DNA from 2 places in the Citrobacter sp. FDAARGOS_156 genome. Region 2 is predicted to be linked to the other one. Evidence: predicted binding sites of a transcription regulator. Region 2 holds the regulator's gene; the other holds the start of a gene.
The links. The regulator PurR, encoded in region 2, represses purine synthesis genes. The targets are predictions, from matches to a motif close to CANGCAAACGTTTGCNTG.
Positions count from the first base shown of each region.

Region 1: purE (5-(carboxyamino)imidazole ribonucleotide mutase) is a predicted target of PurR. The motif match lies at 3,215-3,232, and genes of this name have one in related genera.

Region 1 covers NZ_CP014030.2:1,569,502-1,576,162, forward strand. The annotation lists gene AL515_RS07610 (methionine ABC transporter permease) at 1-388, shown strand, start outside; gene mnmH (tRNA 2-selenouridine(34) synthase MnmH) at 389-1,474, opposite strand; gene purK (5-(carboxyamino)imidazole ribonucleotide synthase) at 1,571-2,638, opposite strand; gene purE (5-(carboxyamino)imidazole ribonucleotide mutase) at 2,635-3,144, opposite strand; gene lpxH (UDP-2,3-diacylglucosamine diphosphatase) at 3,263-3,985, opposite strand; gene ppiB (peptidylprolyl isomerase B) at 3,988-4,482, opposite strand; gene cysS (cysteine--tRNA ligase) at 4,656-6,041, shown strand; gene AL515_RS07650 (metal-dependent hydrolase) at 6,133-6,657, opposite strand.
Region 2 covers NZ_CP014030.2:2,478,866-2,485,526, forward strand. The annotation lists gene cfa (cyclopropane fatty acyl phospholipid synthase) at 1-736, opposite strand, end outside; gene punC (purine nucleoside transporter PunC) at 1,027-2,232, opposite strand; gene punR (DNA-binding transcriptional activator PunR) at 2,344-3,276, shown strand; gene purR (HTH-type transcriptional repressor PurR) at 3,273-4,298, opposite strand; gene cydH (cytochrome bd-I accessory subunit CydH) at 4,596-4,685, shown strand; gene AL515_RS12075 (MFS transporter) at 4,863-6,032, shown strand; gene sodB (superoxide dismutase [Fe]) at 6,073-6,654, opposite strand.

The DNA of each region.
Region 1 (6,661 bases), 910 kb from region 2:
GTCGGTCCCACTTTCGGTAGCAGCAATTGCTTTCTATGCCCGTCTGGTTGATAGCGCGCTACGTGAAGTCGATAAAGGCATTATCGAGGCGGCGGAAGCCTTTGGCGCCAGCCCGATGCGCATCATCTGCACCGTTCTGTTACCGGAGGCGAGCGCGGGTCTGCTGCGTGGGTTGACGATAACGCTGGTGAGTCTGATCGGTTACTCCGCGATGGCCGGGATCGTTGGCGGCGGTGGAGTCGGCGACCTGGCGATTCGCTTTGGTTATTACCGCTACGAAACCCAGGTCATGATAGTCACCGTGGTGGCGTTGATTATTCTGGTGCAGGTCGTTCAGGTGCTGGGCGACTGGTTGGCGAAACGCGCAGACAAGCGCGACAGACATTGATTACTGTACGCTAAGCCAGTCAGCCACCTCCTGCCATGAGCCGCGAAAGACGATTTTCGCGGCTTTCTTTTCCAGCTGATAGCGATACATCGGGTCGTAATACTCGTTGAGCAACGGCACCAGCCAGCCCATATGAGCGTCGGTGCTGCCCGTTGCCTGCTGTTCGCGCAGAGCCACGTCGAGCAGGGTGGTCAGCTCGGCAAAACGCTGTAAACCCAGACGGCGGCGGATAGCAAACAGGCCGTGATGCAAATATTCACAGTACTCCTGCCAGCCCTGACTCTCGCCATAAGCGTGAGTGAAATCGTGGTGCATGCGTACAAAATACTCTTCGCGCAGCCGCTCCAGCCGTAGCTCAAAAGGATCGTCCACCACCGCAATAGATGCCTGGGTCATGCGCTCGCGCAGGCATTCGGGCAGATGATTAGCGCCGATCATGCGGCCTTCGTCCTCAAGTACCCACAGACGCAGATCCTGACGGCTGTCGGTTTTCAGCATTTCGACCGCCAGCAGGTTTTCAAAGCTTGCCTGGCTCAGCTGCGGCTCAACGGTGCGACCAAACGAGGAACCGCGATGGTGCGCCAGACCTTCAAGGTCAATGCCGTTCGGCTGCTGTTGCACCAACTGTGTTTTACCGTTCCCGGTACAGCCGCCAATTAAGACAATCGGTTTTTGCACCAGTTCTTCCGTCAGTTGAATCGCTGCCTGGCGCAATGCTTTATAACCGCCTTGTATTAGCGGGTAGTCAGTACCGGACTCGTGCAACCATTGCTGCACAATGTGCGAACGCTGGCCGCCGCGCGCGCAACATAAGTAGCCCGCAGGATTTTGACGACAGGCATTAAGCCATGCCTTCAGGCGTTGCTGGCGAGTCTCGCCACAAACCAGTTGATGGCCAAGCGCGAGGGCGGCCTCAGGCCCCTGACGTTTATAACAGGTACCTACGGCGGCACGTTCGTCATCGTTCATTAAGGGAAGGTTTATTGCGCCCGGCATTGCGCCCTGCTGAAATTCGACGGGGGCGCGTACATCGATTAAAGGCGTACCGGCGAGCAGAATCGCGCGATAGTCCGTTCCATCGTTCATGTTCAGTCCTGAAAATACAAAACAGCAATGGAGGGGATTTTACGCGCCAGGGGAGGGGCCGGGGAAGGATAAAATCCATTACCCGGCATTAATGGCTTATTTCAGCTTTGACTGCGCCCAGATAATGCCGCTGGCGTATTCCGGTGGCAGCAGGGGGATAAGCGCCTCCAGCGTCGCGCTAAGACGTGCAGTATCGCTGTCGCTCAGGTTCAGATGACCCACCTTACGACCTTCACGCACTTCTTTGTCATACCAGTGCAGGTGTACCAGCGGCAGCTTCAGCCAGTCGTAGTTCAGGTCGCTACCAATCAGGTTTACCATCACCGAAGGATTATTCACCACCGGAGTCGGTAATGGCAGGCTGGTAATGGCGCGCAGGTGCAGCTCAAACTGGCTGATGCTGGCGCCGTTTTGCGTCCAGTGCCCGCTGTTGTGCACGCGAGGCGCCAGTTCGTTGATCAACAGACCTTCCGGGGTGATGAAACACTCCATCGCCATCACGCCGACATACCCCAGTTCCTGCATGATGGCAGAGAGCATCGCTTCGGCCTGTTCTTGCTGTCTGGCGTTAGCCTGCGGGAAGACCACGCTGGTGCGCAGAATACCGTCCTGGTGCAGGTTATGGGTCAGCGGATAGAAGACGGTGCTGCCGTCGTGCGCACGAGCGCCTACCAGCGACACTTCACCAGAGAAATTGATTCCCTGCTCGACAATACACTCGCCGTAGCAATCATCCGGCAGTTGTTCGGTTTCATTGGCGCGTAAACGCCACTGTCCACGACCGTCGTAGCCGCCGACGCGACGCTTGACGATAGCCAGCGCGCCCAGTTTGTCGAATACCGCAGGCCACTCGCTTTTATCCGCCAACAGTTGCCACGGCGCAGTTGCCAGGCCGAGCTTGTCGAAAAGCTGCTTTTGCGTGAGACGGTCGGCAATAATCGGGAAAACGTCGCGGTTAACAAACGCCGGGTGGCGCGCCAGTTCGCGGGTTAACGCGGTTTCCGGCCAGCGCTCGATCTCAGCGGTAATGACGCTTTGCTGAAAGGGGACGGCGGCGGGCTCTGCATCCAGTCCGACGGGCCAGACCGCAATGCCCAGCGGCTCGCCGGCCTGACGCAACATGCGCCCTAACTGACCGTTACCGAGTACGCAGACCTGCTTCATGCCGCACCTCGCGGGTCCGGGTTCTCCAGTACCTCATCGGTTTGCGCTTTACGCCAGTCGCTCAGACGCTGATGTAATGCTTTGTCGTGTGTTGCCAGAATTTGTGCTGCCAGCAGGGCCGCATTGGCCGCACCCGCTTTGCCGATCGCCAGTGTTCCAACGGGAATACCGCGAGGCATTTGAACAATGGAGTAGAGGCTATCTACACCGCTCAACGCTGCGCTTTGCACCGGAACGCCTAAAACAGGCACCAGCGTTTTCGCCGCAATCATGCCAGGCAAATGCGCTGCGCCGCCAGCACCGGCAATAATCACCTGATAACCGTTTTCTTCAGCGCTTTCGGCGAAGCTGAACAGTTTATCAGGGGTACGGTGAGCGGAGACGACTTCAACATGATGCGGAACGTCCAGCATTTCGAAGATTTCGGCGGCGAACTGCATGGTAGCCCAGTCGCTTTTGGACCCCATCACGATGGCGACACGCGCCGGATTATTGCGGGAAGACATGCGTCTGAAAACTCCTGTGGTGCACTACACTCGACTTTTGAGGCCACCGAGAATAGCATAATTAACCTTCAAGGAAAACGATTGCGTCTATTCTGCGGCAGGTGTTTTTAAGCAGGAATTAAAAGGGAAAAGCGATCAGTTCAACGTCGTCAGGTGTGACTTTCACCATTGAGCCTTCGGTATGCCAGGCACCTAACACCACGCGGAAAGCGGGTTGCGCATTGGCCGTTACTTCGTGGACAGCAGGACGGTGTGTATGTCCGTGAATTAACCACTGGACCTGATGTTTTTCCATCTCGTTAATCACGGCCTGCGGATTCACATCCATGATTTCCAGCGATTTACTGCTGTTGGCGGCTTTACTGTTGGCACGCATTTTTGCGGCAATGCGCTGGCGAACAAACAGGGGCAGGGCGAGAAACAGCTTCTGTAGCCAGGATTGATGTACTTTGGCGCGAAATGCCTGATAGCCAGCGTCGTCGGTGCACAAGGTGTCGCCATGCATGATCAGTACCTTGCGACCATACAGGTTGAGCACTTTTTCCTGAGGTAACAGGGTCATGCCGCTCTCACGGGCAAAACGCTTGCCGATCAGAAAATCACGGTTGCCGTGAATAAAAAAGCAGGGAACGCCGGAATCCGTCAGCGCTTTTATCGCTGCGGCCATTTCACGATGTAGGGGATTGGGATCGTCATCGCCTATCCAGGCCTCAAACAGATCGCCAAGAATGTACAGCGCATCAGCCTTTCGTGCATCGCCGGCTAAAAAACGCAGAAAACCGGCGGTGATCGCCGGTTCTTCCGTGCAGAGATGAAGATCTGCAATAAACAGTGTTGTCACGATTACTCGCTGACGGTCACGTTTTCGATGATAACGTCTTCTTTTGGTACGTCCTGATGCATACCGCTGCGACCGGTGGAAACGCCTTTGATTTTATCAACGACATCCATACCTTCGACAACTTCAGCGAACACACAGTAACCCCAGCCCTGCATGCTTTCGCCGGAGAAGTTCAGGAAGTCGTTGTCGGCAACGTTGATGAAAAACTGAGCAGTCGCGGAGTGCGGAGCCTGAGTACGCGCCATTGCCAGCGTTCCACGGGTGTTTTTCAGACCGTTGTTGGCTTCGTTTTTGATAGCCTCTTTCGTGGCTTTTTGCTTCATGCCCGGCTCAAAACCGCCGCCCTGGATCATGAAACCATTAATAACACGGTGGAAAATGGTGTTGTTGTAAAAACCTTCGCGGCAGTAGTCCAGGAAGTTTTTAACTGTTTCAGGCGCTTTATCATCAAACGTTTTGATTACGATATCGCCGTGATTAGTGTGGAAAGTAACCATTTTTGCATCCTGTTCCGATAGAGTGGTGCTTCGACCCTGGTCAGGGTCACATGATAGGGGCTTGTTATAGCATAACCGCAAGGTTCGATCACCTTGCAAAGTGTGCTGCTTCGGGGCCAATTTATAGGTATTATAGGGCTTTGTTATCCACACACGTCTACACGGAATCTTCGATGTTAAAAATCTTTAATACACTGACGCGCCAAAAAGAGGAATTCAAACCCATTCATGCCGGGGAAGTCGGCATGTACGTGTGTGGCATCACCGTTTACGATCTCTGTCATATTGGACACGGGCGTACCTTTGTTTCTTTCGACGTTGTTGCCCGTTATCTGCGTTTCCTCGGCTACAAGCTGAAGTATGTGCGCAACATTACCGATATCGACGACAAAATCATTAAGCGCGCGAATGAAAATGGCGAGAGCTTTGTGGCGCTGGTTGATCGCATGATTGCGGAAATGCACAACGATTTCGATGCGCTGAATATTCTGCGCCCGGATCTTGAACCGCGCGCGACGCACCATATCGCCGAGATTATCGAAATCACCGAACAGCTGATTGCCAAAGGTCACGCTTACGTTGCTGATAACGGTGACGTGATGTTTGACGTGCCGACTGACCCGAACTACGGTCAACTGTCCCGCCAGGATCTGGATCAGCTGCAGGCGGGTGCGCGTGTTGATGTGGTTGATGTGAAGCGCAACCCGATGGACTTTGTGCTGTGGAAGATGTCCAAAGAGGGTGAGCCGAGCTGGCCGTCTCCATGGGGCGCAGGTCGTCCTGGCTGGCACATTGAATGTTCTGCGATGAACTGCAAACAGCTGGGTAATCATTTCGATATTCACGGCGGCGGCTCCGACCTGATGTTCCCGCACCATGAAAACGAAATTGCTCAGTCCACCTGTGCGCATGACGGTGAATACGTTAATTACTGGATGCACTCCGGGATGGTGATGGTTGACCGTGAGAAAATGTCCAAATCGCTGGGCAACTTCTTTACCGTGCGCGACGTGCTGAAATACTACGACGCCGAAACCATTCGCTACTTCCTGATGTCCGGCCATTATCGCAGCCAGTTGAACTACAGCGAAGAGAACCTGAAACAGGCACGCTCTGCGCTGGAGCGTCTGTACACCGCGCTGCGCGGCACTGACAAGTCCGTTGCTCCAGCCGGTGGCGAAGCCTTTGAAGCGCGCTTCATTGAAGCGATGAATGACGACTTCAACACGCCGGAAGCCTACTCCGTGCTGTTTGATATGGCGCGTGAGGTTAACCGTCTGAAGGGCGAAGATATGGCGGCAGCTAACGCTATGGCTGCGCATCTGCGTAAGCTGTCCGGCGTGCTGGGCCTGCTGGAACAGGAGCCAGAAGCCTTCCTGCAAAGCGGTGCGCAGGCGGATGATGGTGAAGTTGCTGAAATTGAAGCGTTAATCCAACAACGTCTGGATGCCCGTAAGGCGAAAGACTGGGCGGCAGCTGACGCCGCGCGCGATCGTCTCAACGAGATGGGCATCGTGCTGGAAGACGGTCCGCAGGGCACCACCTGGCGTCGTAAGTAAATCTCTATATTGCCGGATGGCGGCTAGTGCCTTATCCGGCCTACGATGGAATGATCGGTAGGCCTGATAAGCGTAGCGCCATCAGGCACTATTAATGACGTCTGTACCACCACAACACACCCATCATGACGGCTCCCGGCAGCCATACCCACATTAGCTCCGAAAGAATAACCTGATGCCCGTACGGCGTGGCGTAGCGTGATAGCGCAAACGGGGCGACCTTAATGACCTGCCACGGTGCGAAGAAGCGTTCATCTGACCACGGCCACAGCCAGCCGACGCCTTTTCCCCCGGTAGTGACAGAATCCAGCAGGCTGTGCGACAGCAGTGAAACCGTCAGGAATAACCAGCAGCGAATCAATCCCGCCTTAAACCATCGTCTGCCAATCAAAACACAGAGTAGTGGCACGACAAAGGCGAACAGCAGCGAGTGGGTAAAACCACGGTGACCAAATACGTTGCCGTAGGCGATGCCAAGCTTAAACGACAACACGTCGGCATCCGGCAACATAGCCAGAATGACGCCAGTAAACAGTAAGCGCGGGGGGATGACTTTAAGCCCGAGACCTAACCCTAAGCAGAGTGGCACGGCCGCGTGGGTAACAATTGTTGGCATGATG
Region 2 (6,661 bases):
AGTTTTTCGGCCCCACATGCTCAAACATACCGACGGAAACGATACGGTCAAACCGGTCATTCAGGTCACGGTAGTCCTGCAGCAAAATCGTGACATCCAGCCCTTCACAGCGCGTCTGCGCCATTTTTTGCTGTTCTGCTGAAATAGTCACGCCAGTCACGCTCACCCCGTATTGTGACGCCATGAACTGGGACAAGCCTCCCCAGCCGCAGCCAATATCGAGAACGCGCATACCTGGTTTCAATTGCAATTTATCGGCAATCATTTTTAGCTTCGCCTGCTGGGCAGATTCCAGGGTATCGGCATCTTTCCAGTAGGCGCAGGAATATTGCATGTAGGGATCAAGCATGCGGCTAAAGAGATCGTTGCCAAGATCGTAGTGTTCTTTGCCAACGACCCACGCACGTTTTTTGGTTTGTAAATTAAACAGACGGGCCGTTGCGATACGTAGCGTATCTCTGAAGTGGCGGGGAAGTTGGCTTTCAAGACCTGCACGCAGGACTTTGCTAAAAAACATATCCAGCCGATCGCATTCCCACCAGCCGTCCATATAACTTTCACCTAAACCCAACGACCCTTCCTGCAACACGCGTTTGAAAAAGTCGGGGTTTTTAACGCGAATATCTGCCGGTGCCGGGCCATTAATAGTAATGCCTGCACGGCTCAATAGCTCATTGGTGATTCGGTACCAGTCATCATCCGGTACGCTGACGTCTTCTATACATGATGAACTCATAGCTTCTCCATCACTGGTCGGTGATCAGAACCTTAAAACAGCGTAGACGCTTTTTTGGGCTTTGTGAGAAATCTCACGGAATTAATCCGCGAATCTATAATCCGACGTAGAACAGAGGAAGGGAGGAACCCTTGCCGAAAAGGCCATCCATGGAAGAACGGGAACCTGCTTGTTCCCGTTACTCTATAAATCTTATCGTTTTATTAACAACCGAAAATCAGTATAGGCCTGAATTTTTGGCTATTCAACCGAAAATTGTTAGCGGGCTAACTAAATGCCCGCAACAATGATTAATGTGACTCACCGTGTGCAACTTGCGCGCTCTCATCCGGCAAGGATGTGTTCTCAGCCTGTGACTGCATTTTGTAACCTAACGCGGCCAGCAACACTGTCGTCAGCATAACGCTGGTGGTCGTGAGCAGCGGCGTGCTGATTAACCACGAAACGACCAGGCTTGCCAGGAAGCATAACCCCAGTTGCAGCGTATTCTGCAACGCAGCGGCGCGCCCTGTTGCCTGAGGGAATGGGCGCAGCGCCTGAGCGACAACGATAGGGTAGATTGCCCCGTTCGCAATGGCCATCACGCAGAATGGGATCAGGATTTCAGCCAACGCAACGTGGTGAATAAAGCCTGTAGCCCAGGTGCCGATAACGCTAATGGCGTACAGGATAAGCAACCATGGCAGAAGCTGGCGACCCTGCCATTTTTGCAGTGCCGCGCGGCAGCCGTAACCCCCGATCAAAAATGCAATAGTTTGCGGGACATAGCTCAGACCAATCACAGCCGGGCTATAGCCCATTTCGCTAAGGATAAATGGTGAACCCGTCAGCCATGCGAAGAAACTTGCAGAACATGCTGCGTAAATCAGTACATTTCCACGGTATGCTTTGGAGCGCAGCAGCGTAGCGAACGTCAGTTTATCCTGGCTGTCGTCGCGCGCTTTTGCCGTTGGTTTTAAGCGCAGGGCCGGCAGCATCAGGATCAGGGTAATCGCAAAAAGGGTAGCAAAAATGGCCTGCCAGGAAAAATGTACCAGGATCCAACTGCCTAATAACGGTGCAAGTGCAGGGGATAATCCAACCAGCGGCATAATGGTGGCAAAAATGCGGTTTACTTTTTGTGAAGGATAATAATCGGTAACCAGCGCCTGCCAGATAACCGAAGCCGCACAGACACCAACGGCCTGAATAAAGCGTAGCACCAGTAAGCCGGTGGCGTTTTCTACCCACAACATGCCCAGGCTGCCCAGCGCGAAGATGGATAAGCCCAGCAGCAAAATAGGTTTGCGACCATAGTGGTCAGAGAGTGGCCCCCACAAAAGTTGTGCGACGGCAAATCCCGCTAAGAACAAGCTAAGGCTGGCACTCACGGCAGAGGCGGGCGTCTGTAAATCGGACTGAATAGCCGCAAAGGCGGGCAAATACATATCCGTTGCCAGAAAACCCAGCACGCTAAGACCTGCCAGCCAGACTAAAAACCCTTTTCCCGGTTGCATTATCGTTTCTCTTTTTAGCAATAGAACATTGCCGCTGAGTGTAGTGAGTGTAATTCTCGCTGTGAAACGCTAATATTTGCTTACTGATTTCAAATTTTTTGCAGGCAGAATATGTGGTCTGAATATTCACTTGAGGTGGTTGATGCGGTGGCGCGTAACGGTAGCTTTAGTTCTGCTGCTCAGGAGTTGCACCGCGTACCTTCGGCGGTAAGCTACACAGTGCGTCAACTGGAAGAGTGGCTGGCTGTGCCACTTTTTGAACGTCGTCATCGGGACGTGGAATTAACGCCTGCTGGCGCGTGGTTTTTAAAAGAAGGCCGATCTGTTATCAAAAAAATGCAGATCACCCGTCAGCAATGTCAGCAAATTGCCAACGGCTGGCGCGGGCAGTTGGCGATTGCAGTCGATAACATTGTCCGCCCGGATCGTACCCGCCAGATGATCGTGGATTTCTACCGCCATTTCGATGATGTGGAACTTCTGGTCTTTCAGGAGGTGTTTAACGGCGTCTGGGACGCGCTTTCAGATGGTCGGGTGGAGTTAGCTATCGGAGCAACGCAGGCCATTCCGGTAGGGGGGCGCTATACGTTCCGGGATATGGGAATGCTAAGCTGGAGTTGCGTGGTGGCCAGTCATCATCCGTTGGCGGCAATGCCGGGACCGCTCAGTGACGATACGTTGCGCAACTGGCCATCGCTGGTACGCGAAGACACGTCCCGTACGCTGCCAAAGCGTATTACCTGGCTACTGGACAACCAAAAACGCGTCGTGGTGCCTGACTGGGAATCATCGGCCACCTGCTTGTCAGCCGGACTCTGTGTCGGGATGGTACCGACGCATTTTGCTAAACCGTGGATCGATAGCGGAAAATGGGTGGCGTTACAGCTGGAAAATCCGTTCCCGGATGCCGCATGCTGTCTGACATGGCAACAGAACGATACGTCGCCGGCATTGAGCTGGCTGCTGGACTATTTAGGGGATAGCGAAACGCTGAACAAAGAGTGGCTGCGGGAGCCGGATGAGGCTCCCGCACAACAGTCTTAACGACGGTAATCGCGGAACGGGCCGTCGGCCACGGAGCGACGCTCTACCAGGCGTGGGTGTACCTCGATGGACTGCGATTCTTCACGTTTATTCACGATTCGGTCTAACAGCATGTTGAAGGCCGTTTCACCAAGTGAATCTTTTGGCTGATGGATGGTTGTCAGCGCAGGGGTGAAGTAACGGGCGTTGCGCACGTTGTCGTAACCGATAACTGAGATATCCTGCGGCACGCGCAGTCCCATCTCATCTGCGGCACACAGCGCACCCATCGCCATAATATCGCCACCACAGAATACGGCGGTTGGGCGATGTGACTGGGAGATGATTTGCTGCATAGCGCGGTAGCCGGATTCAGGCTCAAAATCACCCTGGACAATCCAGTTGTCAGGCACTTTAATCAGCGCTTCTTCCATCGCTTTCATGAAGCCAGCCAGGCGGCCTGCGCCGGTATTACGCTCCATAGGTCCTGGGATCACGCCGATCTCACGATGACCGCGTTCAATCAGATACCGGCCTGCCATGTAACCGCCTTCGAAAGCGTTATCAATGACGGTATCGGTAAAGTCGGCTTTTGCTTCGCCCCAGTCCATAACCACCATGGGAATATGGCGATACTCTTCGAGCATGGAAAGCAGTGATTCCGGATATTCTGAACACATTACCAGCAAGCCATCTACGCGCTTTTGCGCCATCATAGACAGATAAGCCTGCTGTTTTTCGAGACTGTTCCAGGCGTTGCCCAAAATCAGGGTGTAGCCTTTCTGGAAACAATTTTTCTCAACGGCCTCGATAATTTCGGCGAAATAGGCCGCTTCGCTGCTGGTTGCCAACAAACCGATCGATTTGGTGTGATTCACCTTCAGGCTACGTGCAACTGCGCTAGGGGAGTAGTGCAGCTCTTTGATCGCTGCCCAGACAGCGTTGCGCGTTTCTTCAGCGACAAAGCGCGTTTTGTTAATTACGTGTGATACGGTTGTAGTGGAAACGTTTGCTCGCTTCGCTACATCTTTAATAGTTGCCATTACATCTCACTCCAGACCATATCCTAAGCTCCTGAGAATACTCCAGGTAAACGTTTGCCTTCACACACCCTCAACGCAACGTCAGGGTTGCGGCACGCCGGGAAAACGACACGGAACGTCAGGAAGGGGTCAATGGCCGGTACGCTAATCAAGTAAGCGTGGAATTTTGTCTGATCTTAACGAAAAGGGGAAGAGTTAAAAGCAGTTATCAATATAAATCGTGAGAGATTTTTGCTTTCAAGTGTGTAAAAATGCGCAATATCACTTTTTGTGTGGGAATAAAAAGGAGAAAACTTGATGAGCACCGATCTGAAATTTTCGTTAGTAACGACCATAATTGTTCTGGGCCTGATTGTCGCGGGTGGCCTGACTGCAGCACTGCACTGATTTCCCCCGAGGGAGTTCGCTCTCCCTCATCCTTTCTGCTTGCCTTTTCCGTCCTATTTTTTGCAAATAAGCAAAAGTCTTTTGCAGTTTTGTTAACTTTATTAATTTTGCGATCAATGTCATGCTTTTGACTCTTATGATGTGTCGTGCCAAGGCTCGACGTTACGGAGTCGATAGATGAAACTAAATTATCCTTTACTGGCGCTGGCGATAGGTGCGTTTGGCATTGGAACGACCGAATTTTCTCCTATGGGGTTGCTACCCGTCATTGCCAAAGGCGTGGATGTATCCATTCCGGCCGCAGGGATGTTAATCAGCGCGTATGCGGTAGGCGTGATGGTTGGCGCCCCGCTGATGACATTACTGCTGTCCCATCGTGCGCGTCGCAATGCGCTTATCTTCCTGATGGCCATTTTTACGTTGGGTAATGTACTTTCGGCGATATCTCCGGATTACACGACGCTGATGCTGTCGCGCATTTTGACCAGTCTTAACCACGGGGCATTTTTCGGCCTTGGCTCTGTGGTTGCCGCAAGCGTGGTGCCCAAACACAAACAGGCCAGTGCCGTAGCAACTATGTTTATGGGGTTAACAATTGCCAATATTGGCGGTGTTCCCGCAGCAACCTGGCTTGGGGAAACCATCGGCTGGCGTATGTCCTTTATGGCGACGGCGGGACTGGGTGTTATCGCCATGGTCAGCCTGTTCTTCTCATTACCCAAAGGTGGGGCAGGAGAGCGCCCGGATGTCCGCAGCGAACTGGCGGTACTCATGCGTCCGCAGGTGTTGTCGGCTCTGCTGACGACCGTTCTGGGGGCCGGGGCGATGTTTACGCTTTATACCTACATCTCACCCGTGCTGCATAGCATTACTCATGCTACACCGGCGTTTGTCACCGCTATGCTGGTGCTGATTGGCGTTGGGTTCTCTATCGGTAACTATCTGGGGGGTAAACTGGCTGACCGTTCGGTTAACGGTACGCTGAAAGGCTTTTTACTGTTGCTGATGATTATTATGCTGGCGATACCTTTCCTTGCGCGTAATGAGCTGGGTGCGGCCGTGAGTATGGTGGTGTGGGGTGCAGCAACGTTTGCGGTGGTTCCGCCGCTGCAGATGCGTGTGATGCGCGTTGCCAGCGAGGCGCCTGGATTGTCATCGTCAGTTAATATTGGCGCGTTTAATCTGGGGAATGCCCTGGGAGCGGCGGCTGGTGGGGCGGTAATTTCCGGAGGGTTGGGCTACAGTTTCGTACCGGTAATGGGGGCGATTGTGGCGGGACTTGCGCTACTGCTGGTCTTTGTCTCGGCAAGGAAACAAGCGGAAGAAGTCTGCAACGCAACGAATTAAAAACAAAAACGCAGAAGGGAAACCCTTCTGCGTTGTCATCTTATGCTGCGAAGTTTTTCGCAACAAATTCCCAGTTCACCAGTGCCCAGAAGTGTTCCAGGTAGCCAGGACGGGCATTACGATAATCGATGTAGTAAGCATGTTCCCACACGTCAACGGTCATCAGCGGCGTCGCGTCAGTCGTCAGCGGTGTACCTGCGTTGGAGGTGGACACGATAGCCAGTTTGCCATCCGTTCCTTTGACCAGCCAGGTCCAGCCAGAACCGAAATTCTTGATAGCGGCATCGGTGAATTGTGCTTTGAAGTCTGCAAAGCTGCCAAAGGAGGCGGCAATCGCTTCGGCCAGTTTACCGGTCGGCTCGCCACCTGCGTTCGGGGCCAGGCAGTTCCAGTAGAACGTGTGGTTCCAGACCTGGGCTGCGTTATTGAATACACCACCTTCAGAGCTACGTACGATCTCTTCCAGTGATTTACCTTCAAACGCCGTGCCTTTAATCAGGTTATTCAGGTTAGTAACGTAAGTCTGGTGATGTTTGCCATAGTGGTATTCCAGCGTTTCGGCAGAAATGTGCGGTGCCAGAGCATCTTTGGCATACGGTAATGCAGGTAATTCGAACGACATTGCTTCT